4 regions of the Methylobacterium sp. 17Sr1-1 genome follow, and region 1 is predicted to be linked to each of the others. Evidence: riboswitches for the same ligand, from Rfam matches in the RefSeq annotation. Region 1 holds a riboswitch; each other region holds the start of a gene.

Region 1 (7,169 bases):
TCGGCCGCCATCGCCCGCTGGCTGCGCACCAACGACCGGCTCGCCTCCCCAAAATTCTTCCTCGGCGAGAGCTACGGCGGCTTTCGCGGGCCGCTGATCGCCCGCAAGCTCCAGGACGATGTCGGCGTCGGTCTCTCGGGGCTGGTGCTGCTCTCGCCCGTGCTCGATTTCGGCTATCTCCAGCCGCCGCGGCACAACCCCCTCGGCGCGGTGACGCGGCTGCCCTCGCTCGCCGCCGCCGGCCTGGAGCGGCGCGGACAGACGCCCGACCCCGCCCGGATGCAGGAGGCCGAGGCCTACGCCGCCGGGCCCTACCTCGCCGACCTCCTGCGCGGGCCCGCCGATGCCGCCGCCACCGGGCGGATGACCGAGCGCGTCGCGGCGCTGACCGGGCTCGATCCTGCGCTCGTGCGCCGCCAGGCCGGCCGGGTCGCCGGATCGAGCTATCAGCGCGAGGCCGACCGCGAGTCGGGGCGGGTGTCGAGCGCCTACGACACCGGCGTCACCGGCTGGGACCCAGACCCGAGCGCGGCGTCGGGCCGGTTCGTCGATCCGATCCTCTCCGCCATGCAGGCGCCGCTCACCAGCGCCATCGTCGATCTCACCGCCCGCACCCTGAACTGGCGGGTGCCGAACCTGCGCTACGAGCTCCTCAGCAACGCGGTCAACGGCGGCTGGAACTGGGGCGGCGGCCGCTCGCCGCCGGAGGTGGTGAGCGAGCTGCGCCAGGCGCTGGCCCTCGACGGAGCGATGCGGGTGCTCGTCGCCCACGGCTACACCGACCTCGTCACGCCCTACTTCGCCTCGAAGCTGATCCTCGACCAGATCCCGCCCTACGGCCGCGAGACGCGCCTCTCCCTGTCGGTCTATCCCGGCGGCCACATGTTCTATTTCCGCAAAGCCTCGCGGGCGGCCTTGCGCGGGGACGCGCTCCGCCTCTACGAGACGGCCCTGGCCGCGCGGCAGGGCGGCAACGACGGACGATGACGGGCGGGGCACGATGCGGCGGACGGTGATCGGGATCGCCCTGATGGGACTCGCCTCGGCGGCATTGCCTCTGGCCGGCTGCAGCAGCACCGACCGGGCCGCCCCGCCGGTGAACCTCGCGACCCCGGTCAAGCCGCCCCCGCCGCCCGCCCCGGCCTGGGGCCCGGTCCTGGCGCCGGACGGCAGCTGCACCGGATCGGTCCCGGCGACCGCGACCGGGATCGCTCCCGGCATCGCCGAGTGCGAACTGGTTCGGCTGAAGGGCAAGCCGCCGACCGACGTGCTCGTCGGCGAGAGCGGGCGGGGCCAGCGCGAGGTCCAGGTGCTCTACACTGAGCCCGGCGCGAAGGAGCTGTACTTCTTCGTCAACAACCGCCTCGACCGGATCGTGAAGTAGGGCAGGGCGCCCTCCACGATCCCGGCCGGCCGCCGCGCGGGAGATGCGCGGTGGCCTCCTCATGCGCTAAATTCAACGACGACAGGCACTCCCCATCGGTCCGGGGACGTCCGCAGGCCGGCAAAAGGGACCACGAGCCTCATGCGTGAACCGAATGCGGTCGACTTCTGGCGCGGCATCGCCCTGATCACGATCTTCATCAACCACATCCCGGGCAACGTCTTCCAGAACTACACCTATTCCCAGTACGGGATCTCTGACGCGGCCGAGCTGTTCGTGTTCCTGGCCGGCTGGTCGATCGGCATCGCCACCCGCGGGCGCGACGGGGTGCCGGAGCCGGCCCTGCGCACGGTGCTGCGGCTGATCTCGCGCATGGTCGAGGTGTACCGGGCGCAGCTCGTCATCACCGCCATCGCGCTGGCGATGCTGGCGGGCGCGGCCCTCTACCTCGACAATCCGCTGCTGGTGGAGTGGCACAATGCCGGGCCGATCTTCAGCGACCCGATCCAGGCCACCGTCGGCTGGGTGACGCTGCTGCACCAGCTCGGCTTCTTCAACATCCTGCCGCTCTACGTCGTGCTGCTCGGCCTGGCGCCGGCCTTCGTGCTGCTGTCGCGGGTGCATCTCGGCCTCGCGGTCGGGATCTCGGCCCTGCTCTACGCGGTGAGCCTGGTCTTCGAGATCAACATCCCGAGCTGGCCGGTGGAGGGGCATTGGTTCTTCAACCCGCTGTGCTGGCAGCTGCTGCTGGTGCTGGGCTTCGCAGCGCACGAGTGGCGGCGCAGCTCGGAGCGGTTCCTGGCGTGGCGCCGCAAGCTGATGCCGCTCGGGATCGTCATCGTGATCGTCGGCGCGGTCCTGTCCTGGTTCAACCTGCGGCCCGACCCCCTGGCGGTGCCGGAGCCGCGGCTGCTCTTCATCTTCGACAAGTCCTACCTGTCGCCGGCGCGCCTCGTGCACTTCCTCGGCGTGCTCCTCGCCTTCCAGGCGGTGTTCGGCCTCGTTCAGCCGCGGGCGCGCTGGCTCACCCGCCAGCTCGCCGGCCTCGGGCGCAATTCGCTCGCGGTGTTCTCGGTCGGCTCGGTCGCCAGCCTCGGTGCACAGCTGATTCGTTTCTGGAGCGGGGGAGGTTTCGCGACGGACATATTCGTCGTAGGATGCGGGCTGGCCTCACTCTCGTTCACGGCATGGTTCGTCGAATGGCGCTCTCGCTCTCCCCGTCCCTCCTCGGCGGCGTGAGCCTCGCCTTGGTCTCGTGCCTCGGCTTCGCCGTGCAGGCGCAGTCGACGACGCCCCAACCCGCGCCGGTGCAACCCGGACAGGTTCAACCGGCCCAGCCGGCGCATGCCGAGATCCCGGCGCTCCAGGCCACCGCGCCGGGGCTGGACGCGCCCGATCCCAGCCTCTCGCCCGAGTGCCGGGTGCCGGGCTCCAAGCTCTACACCCTGGCCAAGCTCAAGGCGGTGAAGAAGGCGCTGGTCGAGCACCGTGCGGTCCAGGTCCTGACCATCGGCTCCAATTCCGGGGGCATCGGCACCGCCGCGACCTACCCGGTTCGCCTGGAGGACGCGCTCACCCGCTCGCTGCCCGACATCGAGGTGACGGTGGAGAGCCGCGGCGTGTCGGGCGAGATCGCCTTCGGGGCGGCCGAGCGCCTGCGCAACCAGGTGGCGGAGATCGAGCCCGACCTCGTGGTCTGGCAGGTCGGCGGCAACGACGCGCTCGCCCGCGTCGACATCGAGGATTTCTCGCAGTCGCTGGCCGAGACCGTGGCCTGGATCAAGTCGCACGGGATCGACGTGGTCCTGGTCGATCCGCAATACACCGCGAGCCTCGCCAAGGACGATTACTACCGCCAGTTCGTCCAGGCGATCCAGAAAGTCGCCGAGCGCGCGCAGGTGCCCCTGGTCCAGCGCTACGAGGCGATGCGCTACCTCGCCACGCGGGCGATCAGCGCGCTGAAAGGCGAATCGCGGGGCGACACGGCGCAGTCCGGCGCCGGCTTCCGCCTGGCCGATCTCGGCTATCGCTGCATGGCCGAGCACGTCACCCGGGCGATCACCGTCTCGCTGCTCCAGCCGGACGTGGCGCCCGCAAAGGCGGCGGCGCCAGTGCCGGCGAATTGAGACATCGCTCCACGACATTTTTCCATCCGCCACGTCATTCCGGGGCCGCGCAGCGGAGCCCGGAGTCCAGAACCGCAGGTTTTGCAGAAGAATGCGGATTACATTTCGCTTCATCCTGTATCACCTGAGCGTCTGGATTCCGGGCTCTGCTGCGCGGCCCCGGAATGACATGGCGGGGTGCAGAGTCGTCGAGAGAATGCAGGACACCAAGCAATGCTGAAACCCTGGCTGATCGCCGCCTCCTGCATCGCCCTCCTCACCGCGATCCCCGCCCCCCGCGCCGCCGAACCCCTACGCCTCGTCCTCGCCACCGCGACGCCCGGCGGCGGGTTTCCGGCCTATGGCGAGGCGCTGGCGGCGGCGCTCCGGGAGGTGGATCCGGATCTCACCTTGGAGTTGCGCGCCAGCAAGGGCTCGACCGAGAATCTAGTCCTCCTGCGCGATCGCCACGTCGATCTCGGCCTCGTCCAGGGCGAGTACGCCTACGAGGCGCTCGAAGGCCAGGGCGCACCGGCGGTGACGGTGGTCGCGCCGGTCTACGCCGCACCCGGCCTGTTCGTGGTGCCGGCGGGGAGCCCGGTGACGCGCATCGACGACCTGCGCGGGCAAATGGTGGCCCTCGGCACGAAGAGCTCCGGGCTCACCGCCATGGGCCGAACCGTGCTGCGCGGCTCCGGCATCGACCCCGAGCACGACATCCGCCCGATCCTCCTTGAGCACGCCGGCGACGGCCCGGCGATGGTGCGCGACGGACGGGCCGCGGCCCTGTTCGGCGGCGGCACCGGCTGGCCGGGCTTCCGGACCATGGCCGAAGCGCCGGGCGGCGCCCGCTTCCTCGGCCCCTCGGCGGCGGCGATCCCGGCGATCCTGGCGGCGAGCCCGTCCCTGCGGCGCATCACCGTCGCGCCCGGCACCTTCCCGGGCCAGAACGCGGCGATCGAGACGGTGGGGTCGTGGAGCTTCGTTCTCGGCCGGCCCGGCCTCGACCCGGCCGCGGTGACCCGCCTCGTCGCGGCGATCGACAAGGCGAAGCCGGCCCTCGCCCGGCTCTTGCCGCACGAGCGGCCGAGCGACCCGCGCGACTTGAAGGACGCCGTCCCGGCGGCGTGGCTGCACCCCGCGACGGCGGCCTTCCTGCGCGGGGAGTAGGGCCGGGAGGCCCTGCCGGACAGTGTGATCCCGCAGCCACAGCGATCGCAACATTATTACATTGCGTTTCTGGATGTTGCTCCCCGGTGGGCGGGCTGCCATGGATGGTGCCGCCAAGGTTCCTGGGGCGCGAGCCCGCGGGCGAAGAGGGAACTCGGTGAGTCCTGACGGGACGAAGCCGAGGCTGCCCCCGCAACTGTGAGCGGAGAGGTCCCGCCGCCGACGGCCACTGGTGCGCCTGCACCGGGAAGGCCAGGCGGGTCCGACGATCCGCGAGCCAGGAGACCTGCCTTGAGCGCGCGCCGTCTGGCGCGGTCACGTCCCGCGGGCGGTACGGCCCGGAGGAGCGCTCGGGCATGCGCCGCGCGGACGCGCGGACTCAGCCTGCCGCTCGCCCGGATCGCGTCGCGCGGCAACAGTCGAGTACGCTCCGTGAAACGCCGTCCGCCGTCCCCCAGCGTTCCGTCCGCTCACCCGGCGCCCCACCGGCGTCGGTACGGTGCGACCCTGGCGACCGCGCTCGCTCTCGGCGCCGCGGCGCCCGAGGCCCGGGCCGAGGAGACCATCGCCCTCGACGAGGTCGTGGTGGAGGGCCCGCGCCCGCCCGTGCCGGGCCCGAGCCTGCCGGTGCTGCCGACCACCGCCGCCGGCACGATCGGCCTCGTCGGCCCGACCCCGGGCTTTCGCGCCGACCGCGCCGTCAGCAGCACGAAGACGGACACGCCCCAGCGCGACGTGCCGCAGGTCGTCACCGTCGCCCCCCGCGAGGTCATCACCGATCTGGCGGCGACGCGGGCCGAGCAGGTCCTCGCCTACACGCCGGGCATCGTGCAGCAGAACAATTTCGGCGGGCTCTCGCCCCTCGGCTACGCCGTGCGCGGCGTCGCCACGGCCGAGATCTACAAGAACGGATTTCCCCTCGCCCGCGGGTTCCCGCCCCAGCAGGACACCCAGAACATCGAGCGGATCGAGGTGCTGAAGGGCCCCGGCGGCGGCCTGTTCGGCCGCAGCGACCCGGGCGGCCTCGTCAACATCATCACCAAGCAGCCGACGAGGGAGCGCTTCGTCGAGATGGGCGGGCTCTGGGGCTCGTTCGAACAGGCCCGCGGCACGGTCGATGCCGGAGGCAGCCTCGACGAGGAGGGCACGCTCCTCTACCGCTTCAACCTCGCCGCTGGACGCCAGAGCAGCTTCCGGGATTTCGTCGACGGCGACCGGCTCCTCGTCGCCCCGGTGGTGAGCTGGCAGGTCACGCCCGATACGCGGGTGACGGTCGAGACCGAATTTCTGCGCAACCGCGCGGTGTTCGACCGCGGCATCGTGGCGATCAACGGGCAGCTCGGCGCATTGCCGATCTCCCGCTTCCTCGGCGAGCCGGGCCAGAGCATCCATCAATCCAGCGACACGATGCAGGTGCGGGTCGACCACCGCTTCGATGCCGACTGGCAGATGCGGCTCGCGACCTACTTCAACACCGGCGCGCTGACCGGCGAGGCGGTGGAGGTGAGGGGGATCGCCGCCGACAACCGCACCGTCCTGCGCGACCGCAACCTGCGCAATTACCGCTGGGACGTGGCGATCGGCCAGGCCGAGCTGGTCGGACGCTTCGACACCGCCGGGATCGGCCACACCCTGCTCCTCGGTGTCGAGCGCGAGAGCACCGATGCCCGCTACCAGCAGGTCCGCTCGCGCTTCCGCCAGACGCCCTATTCCCTCGACATTGATGCCCCGGTCTACGGCCGGCCGCTGCCGCCCTTCGCCTTCCAGACCAACGGATTCGAGCAGGTCACCAACACGGCTTTCTACGCCCAGGACCAGATCAGCTTGACCCCGGAATGGAAGGCGCTCGTCGGCGCGCGTTTCGACGTCTTCGAGCAGTCGTTCCGGGAGCGGACCACCGGGCTCCAGACCGACCAGACCCATTTCGCCGCCTCGCCCCGGGCCGGGCTCGTCTACCAGCCGCTACAGGCGCTCTCCTTCTACGCCAATGTCGGCACCAGCTTCCGGCCGAATACCGGGCCCGACGCGTTCGCGGCGGCACGGAGTGCTCCCTTCGCGCCGGAGAGCGGCCTCGGCTACGAGGTCGGCACCAAGCTCGACCTGTTCGGAGGCGCCTTGAGCCTCACCGGCGCCGCCTTCCGGGTCGAGCGACAGAACGTGCTGACCGCCGATCCCAACAATTCCGGCTTCTCCCTCGCCGCCGGCGGCGTCCGCAGCCAGGGCTTCGAGCTCACCGCGTCCGGCCAGATCACGCCGGAGATCAAGGTCCTGGCCGGCTACGTCTTCGCCGACGCGGTGATCACCAAGGACAATGTGCTGCCGGTCGGCGCGCCCTTGATCAACGTGCCGCGCCATTCGGGCAGCCTGCTCGCGGTCCACGAGGTGCAGGCGGGCCCGTGGAAGGGTTTCGGCCTCGGCGGCGGCGTGCGCGCCGTCGGCGAGCGGGCGGGCGACGCCAATGCCAGCTTCCGGCTGCCGGGCTACATCGCGGTCGATGCCCTCGCTTATTA
Region 2 (7,169 bases), 2.9 Mb from region 1:
TGCCGTCACCGGTGAAGGGCCGGCACGGCGTCCCGCGCAGCCGGGTACGGAACTCGACCACGAGGTTGACCACGATGTCGTCGTGGACGTTGCGCGCACTTAGCCTCAGGCGGACCGGCACCCCGCCGACCAGCTCGTAGCGCTCGTCCTGGCGCTCCTGCCAGGCGAAGAACTCCTGCACGCTCCAGTGCCGCGGCGCGGGCTCCGACATGCGATGCCCTCCCGGGCTTAGGGGTTTCGAAATGAAGGCTGGCAATCTCGATGGTAAAACGTCTGCTCTTTGCGATCAAAAATAAGCGCGGGATCCCCTCTCCAGGCGATACCGGGCTTGCCCGGTATCGCTGCAAGGTTTGGGAGAGGGGTAGGGGCGATCGGAGATCGCGCGAGGGTGGCTCGGGCTCAGAATAAAGCTCCAACCGTGGAGATGCGCAGCTTGACGTTCAGTGCGTGATCCTGAAACCGAGCCACCCTCACGCGGGATCTTCGATCCCCACAGCCCCTCTCCCACACGGGAGAGGGGAGTCGGCGCTATTCTTGAACGTTGGCGAGAACGGAAGCCGTCCTCACCCCCGCAACGCCGCCGCCACCGCCGCCTTGTCGAACCCGGTGAGCCCGATCACCACCAGCGTCCCGTCCCGGTGCTCGCCCGGGCGCCAGGGCCGGTCGTAATGGTGGGCGACGCGGCGGCCGACGCCCTGGACGACGAGGCGCATCGGCTTGTCGGCGACGGCGCAGAAGCCCTTGATCCGCAACACCCCCGCCACCTCGGCGGCCTTCGAGACGCGGGCGGCCAAGTCGTCGGGCGACCCGGCGGCCGTCACGGGGAGCGCGACGCTCTCGAAATCGTCGTGGTCGTGGTCCTCTTCCGTCTCGTGGTGCGAGGGCCGGGCGGCGAGGTCGTCCTCGGCGGCCGCGTTGAGGCCGAGCAGCACGCGGGAATCGAGGGCGCCGTGGGCGGTCTCGACGAGCTTGACCGCGCGGGGCAGGTGCGCCTCCACCTCGGCGCGGACCCGGGCCCGCTCGCCCTCGTCGAGGAGGTCCGACTTGTTCATCACCACGAGGTCGGCGCAGAGGAGCTGGTCCTCGAACACCTCCTCGAGCGGGTTCTCGTGCTCGACGCTGGCATCGGCCGCGCGTTGGGCGGCCAGCGCCTCCGGGTCGTCCGCGAAGGCGCCCGAGGCCACTGCCGGGCCGTCCACCACCGCCACCACGCCGTCGACGGTCACCCGCGAGCGGATCGCCGGCCAGTTGAAGGCCTGGACCAGGGGCTTCGGCAGGGCGAGGCCGGAGGTCTCGATCAGGATGTGCTCGGGCGGCTCCGGACGGTCGAGGAGCTTGTTCAGGGCCGGCACGAAGTCATCGGCGACGGTGCAGCAGATGCAGCCGTTCGGCAGTTCCACCACCGCGTCGGCGTCGCAGCCCGGGATGCCGCACTCGGCCAGCAGCGAGCCGTCGAAGCCGACATCGCCGAACTCGTTGACGATGATCGCGAGGCGCCGGCCGTCGTTGTGCTCGATGGCGTGGCGCACCAGCGTCGTCTTGCCGGCGCCGAGGAAGCCCGTGACGATGGTGCAGGGAATCTTCTTGAGGATGGTCATGGCTCAACCGGCGCGGGAGGGATGCGGGCGACGACGCCCTTGCGGAATTCCTGCGGACGCTCGCGCCAGGGCACGATGCCGTCCGGGGTCCCGGCATAGAGGCCGACGCCGTCGAGGATGATGTCGGCGGAGATCGCCGGGTCGAGGTCGCCGTAGATGTAGGTCCAGCGGCCGGGGCTCGCGACCGCGACCGTGCAGGGCCGCTTGCAGACCGAGAGGCATTCCACCGGCTCGATCCGCACGGGCGCGCCGGGCCGGGCCGCGAGCGCTTCGGCGAGCGCGTCGTGCAGGCGGGCACCGGCGCGGGGGCCGTCCGCCGGATCGGCAGCGTCGCGGCAGGTGGTGCAGACGTAGAGCGTCACGGGATCGCTCACGCGGCCACCTCGCTCCGACGCGCCACGCTCTTCGTCCCGGCGACGGCACCCCAGGCCCAGCCGAAGGCGAGGCCGAGCACCGCCCAGAACGCGAAGGCGACCGCCAGCGACCGGGCGGCGAACTGCGCCGCGTAGACCGGCGGCATCGCGGAGATCTCTTCCGGCCCGTGCGGGGCGCCCCAGAGGTGCGGCGCGACGATGAGGGCGAGGCCGATCGCGATCGCGGCGGGCCGGCGGCGGATCGCCACCAGGTAGAGGCCGATCGCGGTGGCGAGCGCCGTCGCCACCCACCAGAGCTGGCGCGATTCGAGGGCGGCGGCCGCGGCACCGGGCAGTTCCGGCGGCAGCCCCACCGCCGGCGCGAGGCTGGCGGCGAGGAAGCCGCCGATGCCGAATGTCAGCGCCTCGGACGGCGTCACCTCGCGGCCGGTCGCGACCAGCACCGCGCCGAGCAAGAGCGCGTAGCCGACGCCGCTCACCAGCGTCGCGAGGGCCGTGAAGGCGAGGCGCGGCAGGCCGGGCGCGGGCTGCCATTGCGCCTCGGCCCCATGGTCGTGGCCCGCATGAGCCAGCACGATCAACGGGTTGGCGAAGGCGTGGGGAGCCGGCACGGCGCTCTCCGCCGTCTCGTACTTCTCCGCCGCCAGGATCAGCGGAGAGGTGAGGGCGAATTGCAGAACCGAGGTCACGCACGCGGCGAGGAAGCCGGCGACCAGGGCCGCGGCGAGCAGACGTTTCGTCATCGTGGGATCACCTGCACGACCAAAGGGCCGCGGGCCCGCGGCCCCTCGGGGCGCAGGCCGCGCGGCTTTTAAGAGGGTCGGGCCCTGGTCAGTGGCAGGGGAAGTTGTGGGCGTGGCGCCAGTCGTGCGCGGCGTTGTGCAGGGCGACCACCGGCGCGAAGCCGGAGACGAACAGGAGCCCGATGCCGAGCGTGGCAGCCAGGAGGACGGCGCTCAGGCGCTCGCCGGCGAGGGCGGGGGAGAGGGACCGGGTGATCGCGACCATGACGAACTCCTGCCGCCCCACCGGCGGCGTCGAGAGAAAGGGGTGACGGCAGGTCTCCTGGCTCGCGGTGTCTTGCCGGCCCACCGCCTTCCCGGATCGCTCCAGTGGCCGATGGCGGACCGTGTGCGACCGCTCACAGTTGCGGGGGCAGCCGCGGCATACCGGAAGAAGCCCGGCTCCCGCGTTCCCTTTTCACCTCGTCGCCGAGGCACCGTCGTGCGCGACCCTAGCCGGTCGCCTGCGGGCTTGCAATCGGCGCGGCCTGCCGCGACACCTCCGCCCCCGAGTTTTTCGCGGCCCCGCGTTGTCCGCCAGATGAGGAGATGTCCGTGCCGGATCCGGACCGCGCCGCCCCGCGCCTGACCCTGGTGCTGGGCGGCGCCCGCTCAGGCAAGAGCCGCTACGCGGAAGGGCTGATCGAGGCGCGGCCAGGGCCCTGGCGCTACGTCGCGACGGCGCAGCCTTTCGACGACGAGATGCGCGCGCGCATCGCCGAGCACCGCGCCCGCCGGCCTCCGCCCTGGGAGACGGTGGATGCGCCGCGCGATCTGCCGGCGGCGATCGCCCGGGCGCCCGCCGGCCGGCCGGTGCTGGTCGATTGCCTGACCCTGTGGCTGACCAACGCGATGCTGGACGAGGCGGCCGACCTCGCGGCGGAGACCGACGCGCTGGTCGAGGCCTGCCGGGCGGTGGCGGGGCCGCTGGTGCTGGTCTCGAACGAGGTCGGTTACGGCATCGTGCCGGAGAACGCGCTGGCCCGCCGGTTCCGCGACGAGGCCGGGCGCCTGCATCAGCGCCTCGGGGCGATTGCCGACCGGGTGGTGCTGGTGGTGGCCGGCCTGCCGATGATCATCAAGGGAGACGTGCAATGAGCGACGACGAGGCGGCGCGCCATCGCGCCAAGATGGAGAAGCGCAAGGCGGTGCAGGACGCCGAGGTCGCGGGCAAGACGATCGAGAAGGGCCTGCTGATCGTCCATACCGGCCCCGGCAAGGGCAAGTCGACCGCCGCCTTCGGGCTGATGCTGCGGGCGCTCGGCCGCGGCTGGCGGGTCGGGGTGGTGCAGTACATCAAGGGCGCCTGGGAGACCGGCGAGCGCTTCGCGCTGGAGCGGTTCCAGGATCAGGTCGCGTGGCACACGATGGGAGAGGGCTTCACCTGGGAGACCCAGGACCGCGACCGCGACGTGGCGGCGGCCCGCGCCGCCTGGGCGAAGACCGAGGCGCTGATGGCCGATCCGGCGATCCGGCTCCTGATCCTCGACGAGCTCAACATCGCCCTGCGCTACGATTACCTGCCGCTCGCCGAGGTAGTGGAGGCATTGAGCCGGCGCCGGCCGGACCTGCACGTCGTGGTGACGGGGCGCAACGCCAAGCCGGAGCTGATCGCGGCGGCCGACCTCGTCACCGAGATGGGCTCGGTGAAGCACCACTTCGCGGCCGGGGTGAAGGCGCAGGAGGGCATCGAGTTCTGATTGCGAGTTCTGGTTGCGAGTTCTGATTGACTGCGACGGCGGCACGGGGCTACAGGCTCGGCCATGACCAGCGCCCGCCCGACCGGATTCTATTATTCGCCGCGCACCTAGCGGCGGAGTGCTCGTCATCTCTCAACCGCTGCGACGTGTCGGCGGTTGAGGCTTTCAGGATTTTCCGGCCCGCCGACCTCGCCCCAGATCCGAGGTCTCCCGTGCCGTCCTCTCCCATCCCGCTCCCCGCCCTCGGCCTGATCGGCTTCGGCGCCTTCGGCCGCCTCGTCGCCACGCATCTGGCGCCGCTGTTCTCGCTGCGCGTCCACGATCCCTTCGCACCCGCTTCGGCCTTCGCGGCGGCGGGAATCGAACCCTGCAGCCTGGAAGACGCCGCGGCCTGCCCGATGGTGATCCTGGCGACGCCAGTCCCGACCCTGGCCGGGGTGGTCCGGGACATCGCCCCGCACCTGCGGCCGGGCGCCCTCGTCCTCGATGTCGGGTCGGTGAAGGTGCGGCCGGCGCAGATCATGCGGGCCGGCCTGCCGCCTTGCGTCGACATCGTCGCGACCCATCCGCTGTTCGGGCCGCAGAGCGCGCGGGACGGCCTGCGCGGCCTCAAGATCGCGGTCTGCTCGGTGCGGGGCGACCGCGCCCGACGGGTCGGCGCCTTCCTGCGGCGGGCGCTCGGGCTCACCGTGATCATGACCACGCCGGAGGCGCATGACCGCGAGGCGGCGGCGGTGCAGGGCCTGACCCACCTGATCGCCAAGGTGCTGGTGGCGATGGAGCCGCTGCCGACCCGGATGACCACCCGCAGCTTCGACCTGGTGATGCAGGCCGTCGGCATGGTCCGGCACGACGCGCCGGAGGTCTACCACGCCATCGAGCGCGAGAACCCTTTCGCGGGCGAGGTCAGGCGGCGGTTCTTCGCGCTGGCGGCGCAGATGGAGGGGGAGTTGGGGGAGGTTGACGGTGCCTTGGAACGGCGTGTCCAAGTATAGCACGTCCCCCTCTCCTGAGGGGGAGAGGGGATCCCGCGGCTTCTCGTCGTCGGGGTGAATGTGGATTAGGGCGAATACCCTACTCCCCCGCAGCCTCTTCCGCCGCCCGGGCCCGCTCGCGGCGCTTCTCCATCGCCCGCACCGAGAAGATGGACGCCTCGTAGAGGAGCAGCATCGGGATCGCGAGCGAGAGCTGGCTGATCACGTCCGGCGGGGTCAGCACCGCGGCGGCGACGAAGACCAGCACGATCGCGTAGCGCCGGCGATCCTTCAGGAACTTCGAATCGATCAGCCCGATCTGGCCGAGCAGGGTCAGGATCACCGGCAGCTGGAACGCGATTCCGAAGGCGAAGATCAGCGTCATGATGAGCGAGAGGTACTCGTCCACCTTCGGCAGGAGTTCGATCGTGGCCTCACCGGGCTGGCCGATCTGCTGCAGGCTGACCGAGAACTTGATCAGCAGCGGCATCGCCAGGAAGTAGACGACGAGGGCGCCGAGCAGGAAGAAGACCGGCGTGGCGACGAGGTAGGGCAGGAAGGCCCGGCGCTCGTTGCGGTACAGGCCCGGCGCCACGAAGGCGTAGAGCTGGGTCGCCACGACCGGAAAGGACAGGAAGCCGGCGCCGAACACGCTGAGCTTGATGTTGGTGAACACCTGCTCGAGGAAGTGGGTCGCGATCAGCCGCGCCTTCTCGGCCCCCACCACGGTCACGTAGGGGTGGACCAGGATATTGTAGATGTGCTGCGCGAAGAAGAAGCAGACGAAGAACATCACCCCGAAGGCGAGCAGCGACTTGATCAGCCGCGAGCGCAGCTCGATCAGGTGCTCGATCAGGGGTGCGCGCGAGGCCTCGATCTCGGCTTCATCGGCCTCGGTCATCATGCGGTCGGGCTCGTGCTGGCGGTGGGGTGAGGCGAATCGGGGGCGGCGCGGGCCGCGTCGGCCTTGAGCTGCGCGGTCGCCGCGGCGAGGGCCGAGACCGACGGCTTCTCGGCCGCGGGCTCCGGAAGCGCGTAGGCCGGAGGGGCGGCGGGATCGACCGGTTCCGGGTCGATCGGCGCAGGATCGATCGGAGAAGGCGGCTCCGGCAGCGCCGCGTACGGGTCGGCGACGAGGGGATCGGTCCCCGGCATCGCCGTCGTCGCGGGCTTCGGCACGCCGTCGACGGCGCCCTTGATCTCGTTGCGGATGGTCTGGACCGGGTTGAAGCCGGTCGACGTCGCGGAGGAGACGCTGCGGTTGATGCCCTCGACCTCGCGGCGGACCTCGTCGAGCTCCGCCTCGCGCATCGCCTCGCTGAACTGGCTCTGGAACTCGCCGGCCATGCGCTTGAGCCGGGCGGTGACCTGGCCGACGGTGCGCAGGGCCTTGGGCAGGTCCTTGGGGCCGATGACGACGAGCGCGACGCCGCCGATCAGCATCACCTCGCCCCAACTCATATCGAACATGGCGTGACGGCCCTGCTACTCGCGCGGCGCGACTCTTGAGCGGGCGCCTCGCGCGGGCTGTCTAGCACGCCGGTGCGCCGGCGCCAGTCACCGTCGCGCAGGTTCCCGCCAGGAGACGTCCCTGCGGGAGCGCAGGGCTGGGGGCACCTGTCGGGAGGACCTGCAAGGAGCGCGCAAGGCGCGGAGGCGGGCCGGCGGCCGCGCGCTCCCGCGCGGAGAATGGTGACGGACCGCTCAGCCGACCTTGCGGTCGACGGTCGGCTCGGTGGTG
Region 3 (7,169 bases), 3.2 Mb from region 1:
CGCCCTCCGCGATCAGCACGCTGTTCACCGCCGTGTCGAAGAACGCGTAATAGACCACGTTGTTGACGTGGCCGTAGACGTCGTTGTCGGCCCAGCGGGTGGTGATCGGGACGAAGCGCCGGTAGGCGGCGCGGGTCTCGGGGGGCGTACGGCCGCTCAACGGACAAGCCTCGCGAACAGGACGGGAGGCCTCAAGCCTAGGCCGGCCCGGCTCCGGCGATCAAGCCGGGCTCACGCCTCGCGCGCCGGACTCACACCCCGAAGGTCTCCGGATCCGGCCCCATCCGCCCGGCCGGATCGTCGAGGGCGTTTATGCGGGCGAGATCCTCGGCGTCGAGGGTGAAGCCGTCGAGCTCCCGGTTCTCGCGGATGCGGGCGGGCGTGGCGGATTTCGGGATCGCGACGGTGCCGCCGTCCAGGTGCCAGCGCAGCACGATCTGGGCCGGGGTGCGGCCGTGCTTCGCGGCGATGGCCTGGATCGCCGGGTCGTCCAGCAGGCCGCCGCGGCCGAGCGGCGCCCAGGCCTCGGTGACGATGCCGGCCTCCTGGTGGAAGGCCCGCAAGGCCTTCTGCTGGAAGCGCGGATGCAGCTCGACCTGGTTGACCGAGGGAGTCGAGCCGGTGGCGTCGATCACGCGCTTGAGGTGCTCGACCGTGAAGTTGCAGACGCCGATCGAGCGGGCGCGGCCATCCTCGCGCAGGCGCATCAGGGCGCGCCAGGTGTCGACGTAAGCCCCGCGCTGCGGCACCGGCCAGTGGACGAGGTAGAGGTCGACGTAGTCGAGGCCGAGGCGGCTCAAGGATTCCTCGCAGGCCCGCAGGGTCTCGTCGTAGCCGTGGCGGTCGTTCCAGACCTTGGTGGCGACGAAGATCTCCTCCCGCTTCAGGCTCGATGCGGCGACGGCGCGGCCGATGCCGGCCTCGTTGCCGTACATCGCCGCGGTGTCGATCAGGCGGTACCCGGCCTCCAGCGCGGTGCCGACGACCGCCGGGGCCTCCTCGTCGGAGAGCCGCCACACCCCGAAGCCGAGCTGGGGGATGCGCTTCCCGTCGTTGAGGGTCAGGACGGCGTCGGACATGAGGAACACTTTCGGCGGGGTCTGACAGGGGTGAACCCCTGATCTGGGTCGGGCCCCGCCGATGTCGAGCAGGATGGGCTTCGGCGCGTTACTTCACCAGCGGGCAGCCGCCTTCGGCCATCGGCCGGAACGCCTGGTCGCCCGGCACGGTGTCGAGGAGCTTGTAGTAGTCGTACGGGCCCTTGCTGTCGGCCGGGGCCTTCACCTCGTAGAGGAACAGGTCGTGCACCGCGCGGCCGTCCTGGCGCACCGTGACGGTGCCGAAGAGCGGATCGTTGATCGGCTTCTCGCGCAAGGCCGCCACGACCTTCTCGCCCTCGATGGTGCCGGTGTCGCGCACCGCCCGCAGGTAGGCCAGCGTCGAGGAATAGACGCCGGCATGGTTCTCGGTCGGCATGCGGCCGTTCATCCGCTCGCCGAAGCGCTTGGCGAAGGCGCGGGTGCCGTCGGTGCGGTCCCAGTAGAAGGCGCTGGCGAGCTGGAGCCCCTGCGCCGCCTTGAGGCCGAGCGCGTGGGTGTCGGAGAGCTGCACGAACAGCGCCGCGAGGCGCATCTCGGGCATCACGCCGAACTCCGCCGCCTGCTTGACGGCGTTGATCATGTCGGCGCCCGTGTCCGCGAGCGCCAGCACCTGCGCGCCCGAGCCCTGCGCCGAGAGCAGCGGCGAGGCGAAGTCGCCGGCATTGAGCGGGTGCTTGCTCGACCCCTTCACGGTGCCGCCGGCGGCCTTCAGCGCGACGGTGGCGTCGCGCTCCAGCGCGTGACCGAGGGCGTAATCGACGGTGACGAAGTACCAGGACTTGAGGCCGCGGCCGGCGATGGCCCGCGCGGTGGCCGAGCCTTGCGCCCAGGTATCCGAGACCCACTGCACGGTGGTCGGCGCGCAGGCCTTGCCGGTGAGGTCGGAGGTGAGCGCACTCGAGGCGAGCGCCACCCGGTGGCGCTCGCGCATCAGGTTGGACACCGCCAGCGCGACCGCCGAGTTCGGCAGGTCGACGATGGTCGAGACGCCCTCCTGGTCGAGCCAGCGCCGGGCGGTGGCGAGCCCGATATCGGGCTTGTTCTGGTGGTCGGCCGAGACGACCTCGACCTTCAGCTCGCCGGCCTCCTTGGCGAAATCCTCGACGGCGAGCTGCGCGGCCGCGACCGAGCCGGTGCCCGCCTGGTCGGCGAAGGGCCCGCTCATGTCGCTGAGCACGCCGATCTTGATCGGCGCCTTGGCGTCCTGGGCGAGGGCGGGGGCACTCAAGGCCAGCGACAGGGCGAGGCCGGCGGCGCCGGCGGCCGTTGAGCGGAACGACATCGGGGGACCTCCCAGGGGGCTTTTTGTCAGATCTTATGCACGGCCCGGGCGGGCCGGTTCGGGGTCCTGTATGTCAGGGGTGCGGGGCGGCGTCGATGCGGGATCGCGCGGCGTGGTTGAGAAAGCTGGGGTCTGCCATCGGCGGCGGGGAGCGGGTGGGATCGTCGCCCGACATCGATCGAGGCGCGCCCGCGAACCCTCCCCCCTCTGCGGGGGAGGGTGGTCCCTGCATCAGCAGGGGCCGGGAGAGGGGCAGCGCGACGCTGATCCAGATGGCGCCCTTCACAACGGTTCAGGCTTTTCCGGAACCGTGGTTCCCCTCTCCCGGCCTGCTCCGCAGGCCACCCTCCCCCGCAGAGCTACGGCCTTGACGGAAATGGTTCGGCGTCTGTGAGTTGGGCGTCTTTGCGGTTCAGCGAGGACAACCGATGCGAGGCTTTGGATCGGGCGACGTACGCACCGAGGCCCGGGGGGCGTGGCTGTTTGAGCGGATCGTCACCACCGGCAGCGTGGTGCTGAGCACGGTGGGCGGCAGCGAAGCCGGTACGGCGGCCGCCCATCGCTACCTTTCCTCGCCCTGCGCTGACTGGCAGGGCATCCTGCAGGCTTTTGCAGCCCGCACGGCCCAGGCCTGCGCCGGGCGTCCGATCGTGGCCGTCCAGGACACGAGCGAGATCAACTTCACCCCAGCTGCTGCTGGCCGCCATGGCCTGGGGCCGGCCGGCAACGGCCGCAATCCCGGCTTCTTCCTGCACCCGGTCATCGCCGTCGATGCCGAGGACGAGGCGGTGCTGGGCTTGGTCGACGCCCAGCTCTGGACCCGCGCCGCCCGCCAGACGGCGCCACGTCACCGGCGGCCAGTCGAGGACAAGGAGAGCCAGCGCTGGATCACCGGAGCGGCCGCTGCCGCGACGGCTTTGGCCGACACGGCCCGGAGCTTGATCGTGGTCGCCGACCAGGAGGGCGACATCTACAGCCACTTCGCCCGTCGGCCCGCGGGCAGCGATCTTCTGGTGCGGGCACGCCATGACCGGCCACTGGTTGAAGGGGGCAGCCTTCAGGACAAGGCGTCATGGCCCGTCGCGACAACCGGCACCGTGGAGGTGCCGGCTCGCCCTGGGGTGCCGGCCCGCATCGCCAAGGTGAGGCTGCAGGCCGGACCGGTCGAGGTGGTCCGTCCCTCCGGCCCAGGCGCCCGCGAGCCGGCCAGCCTGAGGCTGCATGGCGTCTGCGTGCAGGAACTCGAGCCGCCTGTGGGCGTGACGCCCTTGTGCTGGCGGCTTCTGACGACGCGGGCGGTGCCGGATGCCGCCGCCGCGCAGGACATGGTGCGGCTGTACCGGTTGAGGTGGCGGATCGAGGAGGTGTTCCGCGCTCTCAAGCGCGACGGGCTCGGCCTGGACGAGACACAGGTGCGGGTGCCAGACAAGCTGTTCCGGCTGAGTGCCTTGGCGCTGGGAGCCGCCGTGCGGATCCTGCAGTTGGTCGATGCCCGCGACGGCAGCCGACGACCGATGCAGGACGTTCTGGATAAGGCGGCTCTGCCAGTGGTCGCGGAACTGGGGCGGGCCTGCGAGGGCAGCACGGACCGCCTGCGCAACCCTCACCCCGTCGGCAACCTGAGCTGGTTAGAGTGGATCGTGGCCCGCCACGGCGGCTGGAACGCTCCCAACTCGCCACCCGGTCCCAAGGTCGTCGCGCGCGGATGGGAGCGCTTCTCGGCCATGCTCGCCGGTGCCCTCCTCGCGAGAGACTCACTTCCGTCAAGGCCGTAGCCCGCAGAGGGGGGAGGGTTGGGGCGCGAGGCTCCCGTGTGTTGATCAAACCGACACCCACCATTGCTCCTTCGTATCCGAACGGCTAAGCTTGCCGTCGACGGTTCCCTCCGGGGATCAAAAGGGAACGCGGTGAGGGTTCGCCCGAAGCCGCGGCTGCCCCCGCAACTGTGAGCGGCGAGCCTTCCATCACTCATGTCACTGGGGACCCCTGAAAAGGTCCCTGGGAAGACGATGGCAGGCGCTGACCCGTGAGCCAGGAGACCTGCCGTCAGCCGTGGTCACACGCGAGCACGTCGGGCGGGGTGTCCTGATGGGTGTCGAGGCGAGGGCGCCAAGCCCCCGTCCCGCTGTCGTTCGCGGTGACGTGCCACAGCCCCGCGCCGTCCCGCCATGCCCGGTCCCGCCCTCCCCCGACCCGCCGACAGGGTGCGCGTCGCAAGGGATGCAAGAAATGTAACTTTATAACGTTACATATGCGACGAGACCGGCTACGGACGGAGTGGAAGCCCATCCCGGATACCACCATGCAAGCGCACCGCGCCCGCCGCGCGACGACCTTCGCCACCGCCCTCGCCGCCCCGCTGCTGGCCGCCGCCCCCGGCACCGCAGAAGAAATCGCCCTCGACCGCATCGAGGTCGCGGGCGTCCGCTCCCGGGAGGAGGCCGCCCCGGGCCTCAATCTCGCGACGCCGTCGCGCTCAGGCAGCCGCCTCGGCCTCACCCCGCTCGAGACCCCGGCGAGCCTCGACATCATCAGCGGCGAGACCGTCCGGGCCCGGGGCCAGAACACGCTCGAGGAGGCGGTGACCCAGAACGCCGTCGGCATCACCAGCATCGCCTCACCCGGCAACGGCAACCACTCCTTCGCCGCCCGCGGCTTCGTCGGGCCGAGCTCGGTGCAGCAGCTCTACGACGGCACCCGGCTCTATGTCGGGGTCGGCACCGTCACCTTCCCGTTCGACACCTGGTCGGCGGAGCGGATCGAGGTGCTGCGCGGCCCGGCCTCGGTGCTCTACGGCGAGGGCGCGATCGGCGGCATCATCAACGTGGTGCCGAAGAAGCCGACCTTCGTCCCGGTCGGCGAGGCGCGGGCGGCGATCGGCTCCGACGGCCTCGCGCGCCTCGCCCTCGATAGCGGCGGGCCGGTCGGCGAGGACCTGGCCTACCGGCTCAACCTCAGCGGCAACCGGGCCGACGGCTGGGTCAAGCCCGACGGCGACTTTCGCAATCTCGCCCTCTCGGCGGCGGTGACCTGGCGGGCGGCCCCCGACCTGAGCGTCACCCTCTCGCACGACCTCGGCCACAACGAGCCGACCCGCTACTGGGGCTCGCCCCTCGTCGACACGCGGGTGCCCGACCGCTTGCGCTTCACCAACTACAACATCCAGGATTCGCAGATCGCCTGGTTCGACAACTGGACGCAATTGCGCGCCGAGTGGAATCCCAGCCCCGACATCACGGTGCGCAACACCGCCTATCGCCTCTCCACCGAGCGGCACTGGCGCGACGTCGAGCAATACACCTACCAGCCGGCGACCGGCCTGATCGGCCGCAGCGACTACATCGAGATCCGCCACCACGAGGAGCAGATCGGCAACCGCCTCGACGCGACCGTCCGCGGCAGCCTGCTCGGCATCAAGAGTGCGACGGTGATCGGCTTCGACGTCAACCACATCGCGTTCCGGCGCGACAGCAATGCGCCGTTCGGGGGCGAGAGCGTCGTCGATCCGTTCGATTTCGCGCAAGGGCGCTTCATCAACCTCGCGGGCACCCGCACCGACATCGTCTCGCGCACCCGCCAGGCCTCGGTCTTCGCCGAGAACCGGCTGGAGCTGACGCCGCACTTCGCCCTGGTGACCGGCCTGCGCTACGACGCGCCGACGGTCGCGGTGAGCCGGCCGCTGGCCGGGACCGCCTTCGAGAAGACCTTCGACTCGGTGAGCACCCGCGCCGCGGCCGTCTATACCCCGACGCCCGATCTCGCCCTCTACGCGCAAGTTGCCACCGCCGCCGATCCGCTCGGCAGCCTGATCACCACCAGCGTGCCGCAGGCGCAGTTCCAGCTCGCCACCGGCGAACAGGTCGAGGCCGGCGCCAAGGGCCTGTTCGACAATGGTCGCGGGGAGTGGACCTTCGCCGCCTATCACATTCGCAAGGACAACCTGCTGAGCCCGATCCCCGGCCGGCCGACGGAGGTCGCCGCAATCGGCAGCCAGTCCTCCCGCGGGATCGAGGTCGCCTTCGCCTACCAGCTCTCGGAGCAGTGGCGCATCGAGGCCAACACCGCCCTGCTGCGGGCCCGCTACGACTCGTTCTCGCAGAATACCGATGCTGGCCTGGTGTCGTTCGCCGGCAAGGTCCCGGTCGACGTGCCGCAACGGGTGACCAATGTCTGGCTCAGCTACGCCTTCGCGCCGGGCTGGGTGGCGCGGCTCGGCATCAACGATGTCGGGCCGGTGTTCAGCGACTTCGCCAACACGGTCAGGCGGCCGGCCTACACGCTCGTGAACGCCACCCTGGACTGGCAGGTGACGCCGACCTCGCGCCTGTCGCTGCGCGGCTACAACCTGACCGACCGGCTCTACGCGATCTCCGGCAACAGCAATTCCTGGCTGCTCGGCCGGCCGCGCTCGGTCGAGCTCGCCTACCACGTCACCTTCTGATGCGCGGATTGCGCAAGCGGCTGAAACGGTGGCTGCATCTCGGCCACCGCTGGCTCGGCATCGCGACCGGGCTCTTCGTCGTCGCCTGGTTCGCCTCCGGGCTGGTGATGCTAACGGTCGGCTTCCCCGTCCTCACGCAGGCCGAGCGGGTCGCGGCGTCCGGCCCGCTCCGCCTCGACGCCGTGCGGCTGACGCCGCAGGCGGCGCTGGAGCGGTCGGGCGCGTCCGCCTTCCCCGATACCCTCACCCTGGCGATGCGTGGACCCGAGCCCGCCTACTGGATCACGCAAGGCGACGGACGGCGCCTCGCGCTCTCGGCCGCGACCGGCGCGCCGTTCCCGCCCCT
Region 4 (7,169 bases), 1.0 Mb from region 1:
GCGGCGATCGCGCAAGCCGGCGGCTGGCAGCCGGTGGTGCTGACCGTCGCCTGCGCGATCGCGGCGCTGATTCCGGTCGTCGCCTGGCTCCTGCCGGAGCGGCCCTCCGACATCGGCCTCACCCCCTACGGCGCGGCGCCGGGCACCGTCTCCGAGCCGCCCCGGCGCGCCAATCCGTTCAAGGCGGCGATCGACGGGCTGGTGCGGGCGAGCGCCAAGGGCGACTTCTGGCTCCTGTTCGGCACGTTCTTCATCTGCGGGCTCACCACCAACGGGCTGGTCGGCACCCACCTGATCTCGTTCTGCGCCGACCAGGGCATCCCGGAGGTGCGGGCCGCGGGGCTGCTCGCGCTGATGGGCGTGTTCGACCTCATCGGCACCACCGGCTCGGGCTGGCTCACCGACCGCTACGACCCGCGCAAGCTCCTGTTCGTCTATTACGGCCTGCGCGGCCTGTCGCTGATGGCCCTGCCCTTCACCGACTTCTCGTTCTACAGCCTGTCGATCTTCGCGGTGTTCTACGGCCTCGACTGGATCGCCACGGTGCCGCCGACGGTGCGGCTCGCCAACGAGGCCTTCGGCGAGCGCGACGCCCCGATCGTGTTCGGCTGGATCGCCGCCGGCCACCAGCTCGGTGCCGCCACCGCCGCCTTCGGCGCCGGCCTGGTGCGCGCCTCGGAGGGCCGCTACCTCGAGGCGTTCCTGGCCGCCGGGCTGACCGCCGTGATGGCCGCGCTGATGTCGCTGATGATCGGCCGGATGCGCCAGGCGGCGCCGGCGGCGGCGTGAGGACCGAGCCGGACGCAGCCCCGAGGGCGCGTCCGGCTTTGCTGATTTCCCGTGCTTTTTCGGGCTTTCCGCGCCTTGCCCTGGCCGGGGCGGCCGGTCTACCCCATCTGATCGGCGGGCCGTGCAGGCCCGCGACGTGAAGGCCGTTCTCCCGAGGTCATCGATGCTCACCGACACTCCCGCGGCCGGCCAGCCCCCCGCGGGCGCCCTGATCAAGGACACCACCACCGCGACCTTCCGCCAGGACGTGATGCAGGAATCCCTGCAGCAGCCGGTGCTGGTCGATTTCTGGGCGCCCTGGTGCGGGCCGTGCAAGCAGCTCACCCCGATCATCGAGAAGGCCGTCAAGGACGCCGGCGGCAAGGTGAAGCTCGTCAAGATGAACATCGACGAGCATCCCCAGATCGCCGGCCAGCTCGGCATCCAGTCGATCCCGGCGGTGATCGCGTTCCAGCGCGGCCAGCCGGTCGACGGCTTCATGGGGGCGCTCCCCGAGGCGCAGATCAAGGCCTTCATCGAGCGCCTGGTCGGCCCGGTGGGCCCGACGGCGATCGAGGATGCGATGGCGGAGGCGCAAGCCGCCGCCGAGGCCGGCGACACCCAGGCCGCCGCCGAGATCTACGCCGCGGTGCTCGGCCAGGAGCCGGGTCATGCCGGCGCCATCGCGGCCCTCGCCCGCCTCCACCTCGATGCCGACGACCTCGAGGGCGCCCGCCGCTTCATCGAGGCCGCGCCGCCCGAGGCCGCCAAGGACCCGGCCATCGCCGCCGTGAAGGCCGCGATCGAGCTCGCCGAGCAGGCGGCGTCGCTCGGCGACCTCGCCGGCTTCCAGCGCCGGATCGAGGCCGACCCCGCTGATTACCAGGCCCGGTTCGACCTCGCGCTCGGCCTCAACGCCAAGGGCCAGCAGCAGGAGGCGGTCGACCAGCTGATCGAGATCGTCCGCCGCGACCGGTCCTGGAACGACGACGGCGCCCGCAAGCAGCTGCTCCAGCTGTTCGAGGCCTGGGGACCGATGGACCCGATGACCATCCGCGGCCGGCGCAAGCTGTCGACCCTGATGTTCTCGTGAGGCCGGCCGGGATGCGTCGCGAACTGCGTCGCGAAGTGCATCCCGGGCGCGGCATTACGCCGGACAGGTATCCACGCCGGAGAGCGGCGCCCTAGATGGCACGCTGTGATCCCGGGCCCGAGACGACGGAGCCCGGGACACCCCTCCGATCCGCGCGGGAGCGACGCCGATGAGCATGAACGTCGCCTACAAGGGGCCGGCCGACTGCCCGACCGAGATCCCGGTCTTTCCCCTCCCCGGGGCTCTGCTGCTGCCGCGGGGCCAGATGCCGCTCAACATCTTCGAGCCGCGCTACCTCGCGATGATCGACGAGGCCCTGCGCACCGACCGCGTGATCGGCATGATCCAGCCGGATTCCGAATCCGGCGAGGCCCCGCTCTCGCCGAAGCTGTTCCGGATCGGCTGCGCCGGCCGCGTCACCCAGTTCGCCGAGACCGGCGACGGCCGCTACCTGATCTCGCTCACCGGCATCGCCCGGTTCCGGATCGAGGAGGAGTTGCCGAACGCCATGGGCTTCCGCCGCTGCAGGGTCACCTTCGCGCCGTTCGAGAGCGACTTCCACGCCCGCGCCGGCGAGGAGGCGGTGGACCGCGCCGGGGTGCTGAAGGCGCTTCGCGATTTCGTCGAGGCCAACGACCTCAAGGTCGACTGGGCCGGGATCGAGGAGGCGCCGAACGAGGCCCTGGTGAATGCGCTCTGCATGATGAGCCCGTTCGGCCCGCGCGAGAAGCAGGCGATGCTGGAGGCGCCCGACCTCAAGACCCGGGCCGAGGTGCTGATCGCCGTGACCGAGATGGAGCTGGTGCGGGCCTCGGGAGCCGAGCCGACGCTGCAATAGGCGGCGCTTTGGGCTAGAGAGCCGCCGGACCCATTCGGAAGGACCACCCGTGAGCGATTCCCCCGCCTCCTTCGAGGCCACCCGCATCGACCCGAAGCTGCTCGAACTCCTGGTCTGCCCCCTGACCAAGGAGCGGCTCGACTACGATTCGGCGCGCCAGGAGCTGATCAGCCGCTCGGCCAAGCTCGCCTACCCGATCCGCGACGGCATCCCGATCATGCTGCCGGAAGAGGCCCGGCCGCTGGCGGATTGAGGCGACGGCGCCGCGCCGACGCGGGATCCCGCGCGGTTTCCCGTCGACAACCGGCAACACGCCCGACAAATCGGCGCGGGCCACGTTGGCGCCCGCCCCGTCCGCGCCTACACCTCGACGGGACGGTTCCCCCAGGGGATCAAAAGGGAACGCGGTGCCGAGAAGCCGCGGCTGCCCCCGCAACTGTGAGCGGCGAGGCCTCCATCACCGATGTCACTGGGTGTCAGCGCCCGGGAAGACGATGGGGGGCGGAGACCCGTAAGCCAGGAGACTTGGTAGGGATGAAGACCTGCCGTCAGCCGTGGTCACATGTGGGACGCGCCGGCCGGGGTGTGCCGGTGCCTCCACGGTGACGTGCCACAGCCCATGAAGGCTCGCCCGTGCCTGTCTCCCGTCTTCCACTCCTCGCGGCGCTCGCCGCGAGCCTGCCAGTCCCCGCCCTCGCCCAGGACGACATCCCCCTCGACCAGATCGAGGTGAAAGCGCCAGTGACCGGCACTCCGGGCGCGGCCAGCGCCAGCTATCCCGGCGGCGTCACCGGCATCGGCGGCGCCTTGCGCCCAGTCGAGTCGGCGAGCGCCGGCATCGTCAGTGGGGCCGTCCTCAACAGCCTGCCCGTCACCCGCCCGGGCGAGGTGCTGGAGGCGGTGCCGGGCCTGATCGTCACCCAGCATTCCGGCGAGGGCAAAGCCAACCAGTTCTTCCTGCGCGGCTTCAACCTCGACCACGGCACCGACATCGCCATCCACGTCGACGGCATGCCGGTGAACATGCGCACCCACGCCCACGGCCAGGGCTACGCCGACCTCAACTTCCTGATCCCCGAGCTCGTCGGCGCGGTGGAGTTCCACAAAGGCCCCTACTTCGTCCGCGACGGCGACTTCGCCTCCGCCGGCTCGGTGCGGATCGACTACCTCGACACGCTCGACCGCAACATCGCGCTGACCACGCTGGGCAGCTTCGGCTTCAGGCGCGGGCTCTCGGCGGCCTCCGTGCCCCTCGGCGCCGGCACCCTGCTCGTCGCCGGCGAGGCGCAGACCTATGACGGGCCCTGGGCGGTGCCGGACCGGCTCGGCAAGCTCAACGGCGTCGCCCGCTACAGCCAGGGCACCGCGACCGACGGATTCGCCGTCACCGGCATGGCCTACTGGGCCAGGTGGAACGCCACCAACCAGATCCCCGAGCGGGCGGTGGCGGAGGGAATCATCGGCCGCTACGGCACCCTCGATCCGACCGATGGCGGCGATACCGGGCGGTTCTCGCTCTCGGGGCGCTGGAGCCAGTCGGATGCCGGCGGCACCACCCGGGCCTCGGCCTACCTGGTCCGCTACCAGATGAACCTCTGGAACGACTTCACGTATTTCCTCAACGATCCGGTCAACGGCGACCAGTTCCGCCAGCGCGACGCCCGGGTGCTCGGCGGCGGCGAAATCTCCCGGACGTTCCAGGGCGACCTGTTCGGGTTCGCCGTGGAGAACGAGATCGGCGTGCAGACCCGCACCGACGACATCCGGGTCGGCCTGTTCAACACCACCGCCCGGCAATACCGCTCGACGGTGCTCGCCGACCGGGTGCTGGAGGCGAGCGCCGCCTTCACTTACGAGAACCGGGTGCGCTGGACCGACTGGCTGCGCACCAGCGTCGGCTTCCGGGCCGACGGCTATTACGCCGACGTCCGCTCCGACACGCCGGCGAATTCGGGCAAAGCCCGCGACGGCATCGTCAATCCGAAGCTCGGCGCGGTGTTCGGGCCATGGGCGGACACCGAGATCTACCTGAATTACGGCGGCGGCTTCCACTCGAACGACGCCCGCGGCGTGACGGCGACGGTCGATCCGGCGAGCCCGCTGTTCACCATCGCCCGCTCGCCGTTCCTCGTGCCCTCGACCGGCTACGAGGTCGGCATCCGCAACCGCTCGATCGCCGGGCTCGAGACCAGCCTCGCCCTGTTCCGCCTCGACTTCGCCTCCGAGAACCTGTTCCAGGGCGATACCGGCACCACCGAACCGAGCCGGCCGACGCGGCGCTTCGGCATCGAGTGGAGCAACCACTACGCCGTCACGCCCTGGCTGCGGCTGGAGGGCGACCTGACCCTCACCAATGCCCGCTTCGCCGACCGCGACCCGATCGGCCGGCGGGTGCCGGAGGCGCCGACCGCCATCGCCTCGGCGGGCGTCAGCTTCGGCGAGGGCCAGGGCTGGTTCGGGACCTTGCGCTTCCGCTACTTCGGGCCGCGGCCCCTGATCGAGGACAACTCGGTGCGCTCGAAGCCGACGGCCCTGCTCAACGGCCGGATCGGCTACGCCTTCGACACCGGCGTGAGCCTCGCCCTCGACGTGCTCAACCTGACGAATGCCCGGGCCGACCAGATCACCTACTATTACGAATCGCGCCTGCCCGGGGAGGCGGCGGGCGTCGCCGACCGGCACTTCCACCCGGTCGAGCCGACGGCCGTGCGGTTGACGCTGGCGGGGCGGTTCTGAGGGCATCCTGCCTCCGGCCGACAGGGGGCCCCTACCCGCGACCTTATCCTGAGGTGCCGGCCGACCGAAGGTCGGTTGGCCTCGACGGAGGCCTCCTTCGAGGCTCGTTTCACTCGCACCTCGGGATGAGGTCGCGGGTGGGAGGGCCTGCACGAAGTCTATCCTAGAGAACCCGACAAATCCCGCCGCATCAACGCGTACACTTTCTCCCGATACGACACCATCTCGACCGTCCGCCAGCCGATCCGGGCGTAGAGCCCCTCCGCGCTGCGCGTGTAGAGCCACAGGGTCGGGATCCCGCGGGCGACCGCCTCCGCCTCCACCGCCGCGACCAGCCGGACGGCGTGACCGCGGCCCCGGGCGTGGGGCGCCACGAAGACGCCGGCGAGCCAGGGCCTCAGGTCGGGTCGCGTGTCGAGGTCGTGGGCGGCGAGGCTCGCCATGCCGACGGGCTCGCCGTCGACCAGGAGCACGAAGGTGCGGGGCAGCGAGGCGGAGGCGGCGCCCACGGCTTCGGCCGCGGTCACCTCCGGGAGGCTGCGGCCCCGGCCCTGCTGGAAGGCCTCCCAGCGCCAGCGCGCGGTGACGGGCACGAGGTCGGGCCGCTCGGTATTGGTGACGATCGCGTGAGGCATCGGACACGGCTCCCCGGACAGGCCGGCCTTCGCCCACCGGGGTCGAGCCCGTCAATGCCAACCTTGCCTCAATGCCATCCTTGGCCGAACCGGCCGGTCGAGTGCATCAGGGTGTGCCCGCATTCGAGGCAGAGGTAGCGGGTCTCGACGCCGCCGCCGAACGCCTCGACCACTGGGGTCGAGGCCACCACCATCAGGCGGGCGTGGGGGCGCTCCTGCCAATGCGCACGCATCTGGCCGCAGCAGGCCCGGCAGGCCGCGTCGTCGGCGCTCATCGACGGTGGCCCGAGGCGGGCCTGGAAACTCTGCTGGGCCATGCGGCGTCGGTCTCGTGCGGTTGAGCCGCATCCGAAACGATCCCGGGACGGATCGCCCGTCGGCCCCGCGGGATCAGCAAGAACGGGACCGGGGGAACGGCGGAAGCGGGCGGGCGGGAGACCGTCCGCTCGGGGTCGAACCATGCGGAAGCTCCGCCGCTCGACCGATACGGCCAAGCCAAACCGGCGTCGCTCCGCCGGTCGGACGATATCACTGTTTCGCGGGATTGCGGCAAGACTGTGCGGGAGGCAGGCTTGGAGGACGGCAGGCTTGGAGGAAGGTAGGCCTGCGTGCACGGAGGGGTCCGCCGGAACCGTGGCGGGAAGCACCGGTTGTCTCGCCGCCGAGGGTGCGAGCCTTCGCAGGGTCGGGGTTCGCGCGGCGGGAGGAGCCGGTTGGTGGGACGTCGCCGGATCGCCGCCTGGCTGGGGGGTGCACTCGTCCTAGCCGCCGCAGGGTTCGCGGCCGCTTCCTGGCGCCCCGCCCTCGCGCCGGGCGGTGCGACGACGGCCGAGACCGCGCCGGAGCTGGTCCGCACGGGCGCGGTGCTCGCGTCGCTCGGCTACTGCGCCTCCTGCCACACTGCGGAGGGCGGCCGGCCCTACGCGGGCGGCCGCGGCATCGGCACGCCGTTCGGCACGATCTACGCCACCAACATCACGCCGGATCCGGAGACGGGCATCGGCCGCTACTCCCTCGCCGCCTTCACCCGGGCGATGCGCGAGGGCGTCGATGCCGAGGGGCGCCATCTCTACCCGGCCTTCCCCTACACCCACTATGC

What was found. Region 1 has a riboswitch for cobalamin ahead of DK412_RS23715 (TonB-dependent siderophore receptor). Riboswitches for the same ligand answer to the same signal wherever they lie in the genome.
Region 2: it holds a riboswitch for cobalamin, as region 1 does, so the genes downstream of both, DK412_RS10555 (CbtB domain-containing protein) here and DK412_RS23715 (TonB-dependent siderophore receptor) in region 1, are expected to answer to the same signal.
Region 3: it holds a riboswitch for cobalamin, as region 1 does, so the genes downstream of both, DK412_RS08410 (TonB-dependent siderophore receptor) here and DK412_RS23715 (TonB-dependent siderophore receptor) in region 1, are expected to answer to the same signal.
Region 4: it holds a riboswitch for cobalamin, as region 1 does, so the genes downstream of both, DK412_RS28655 (TonB-dependent receptor) here and DK412_RS23715 (TonB-dependent siderophore receptor) in region 1, are expected to answer to the same signal.

What each region holds. Positions count from the first base shown of each region.
Region 1 is NZ_CP029552.1:5,214,535-5,221,703, forward strand. Features, by position in the region: gene DK412_RS23690 (peptidase S10) at 1-987, shown strand, start outside; gene DK412_RS23695 (hypothetical protein) at 1,001-1,384, shown strand; gene DK412_RS23700 (OpgC domain-containing protein) at 1,526-2,623, shown strand; gene DK412_RS23705 (SGNH/GDSL hydrolase family protein) at 2,584-3,510, shown strand; gene DK412_RS23710 (TAXI family TRAP transporter solute-binding subunit) at 3,724-4,659, shown strand; cobalamin riboswitch at 4,759-4,968, shown strand; gene DK412_RS23715 (TonB-dependent siderophore receptor) at 5,167-7,169, shown strand, end outside.
Region 2 is NZ_CP029552.1:2,331,034-2,338,202, forward strand. Features, by position in the region: gene DK412_RS10535 (Uma2 family endonuclease) at 1-211, opposite strand, end outside; gene cobW (cobalamin biosynthesis protein CobW) at 564-1,598, opposite strand; gene DK412_RS10545 (DUF1636 domain-containing protein) at 1,595-1,972, opposite strand; gene DK412_RS10550 (CbtA family protein) at 1,969-2,715, opposite strand; gene DK412_RS10555 (CbtB domain-containing protein) at 2,804-2,980, opposite strand; cobalamin riboswitch at 3,010-3,211, opposite strand; gene cobU (bifunctional adenosylcobinamide kinase/adenosylcobinamide-phosphate guanylyltransferase) at 3,340-3,852, shown strand; gene cobO (cob(I)yrinic acid a,c-diamide adenosyltransferase) at 3,849-4,454, shown strand; gene DK412_RS10570 (prephenate dehydrogenase/arogenate dehydrogenase family protein) at 4,667-5,449, shown strand; gene tatC (twin-arginine translocase subunit TatC) at 5,529-6,332, opposite strand; gene tatB (Sec-independent protein translocase protein TatB) at 6,329-6,898, opposite strand; gene DK412_RS30920 (twin-arginine translocase TatA/TatE family subunit) at 7,133-7,169, opposite strand, start outside.
Region 3 is NZ_CP029552.1:1,871,518-1,878,686, reverse strand. Features, by position in the region: gene DK412_RS08430 (thioesterase family protein) at 1-160, opposite strand, end outside; gene DK412_RS08425 (aldo/keto reductase) at 252-1,079, opposite strand; gene DK412_RS08420 (ABC transporter substrate-binding protein) at 1,168-2,382, opposite strand; gene DK412_RS08415 (IS4 family transposase) at 2,811-4,157, shown strand; cobalamin riboswitch at 4,242-4,445, shown strand; gene DK412_RS08410 (TonB-dependent siderophore receptor) at 4,685-6,823, shown strand; gene DK412_RS08405 (peptidase) at 6,823-7,169, shown strand, end outside.
Region 4 is NZ_CP029552.1:6,255,590-6,262,758, forward strand. Features, by position in the region: gene DK412_RS28635 (MFS transporter) at 1-789, shown strand, start outside; gene trxA (thioredoxin) at 953-1,861, shown strand; gene DK412_RS28645 (LON peptidase substrate-binding domain-containing protein) at 2,031-2,699, shown strand; gene DK412_RS28650 (Trm112 family protein) at 2,749-2,952, shown strand; cobalamin riboswitch at 3,079-3,227, shown strand; gene DK412_RS28655 (TonB-dependent receptor) at 3,408-5,435, shown strand; gene DK412_RS28660 (GNAT family N-acetyltransferase) at 5,594-6,070, opposite strand; gene DK412_RS28665 (hypothetical protein) at 6,139-6,387, opposite strand; gene DK412_RS28670 (cytochrome c) at 6,787-7,169, shown strand, end outside.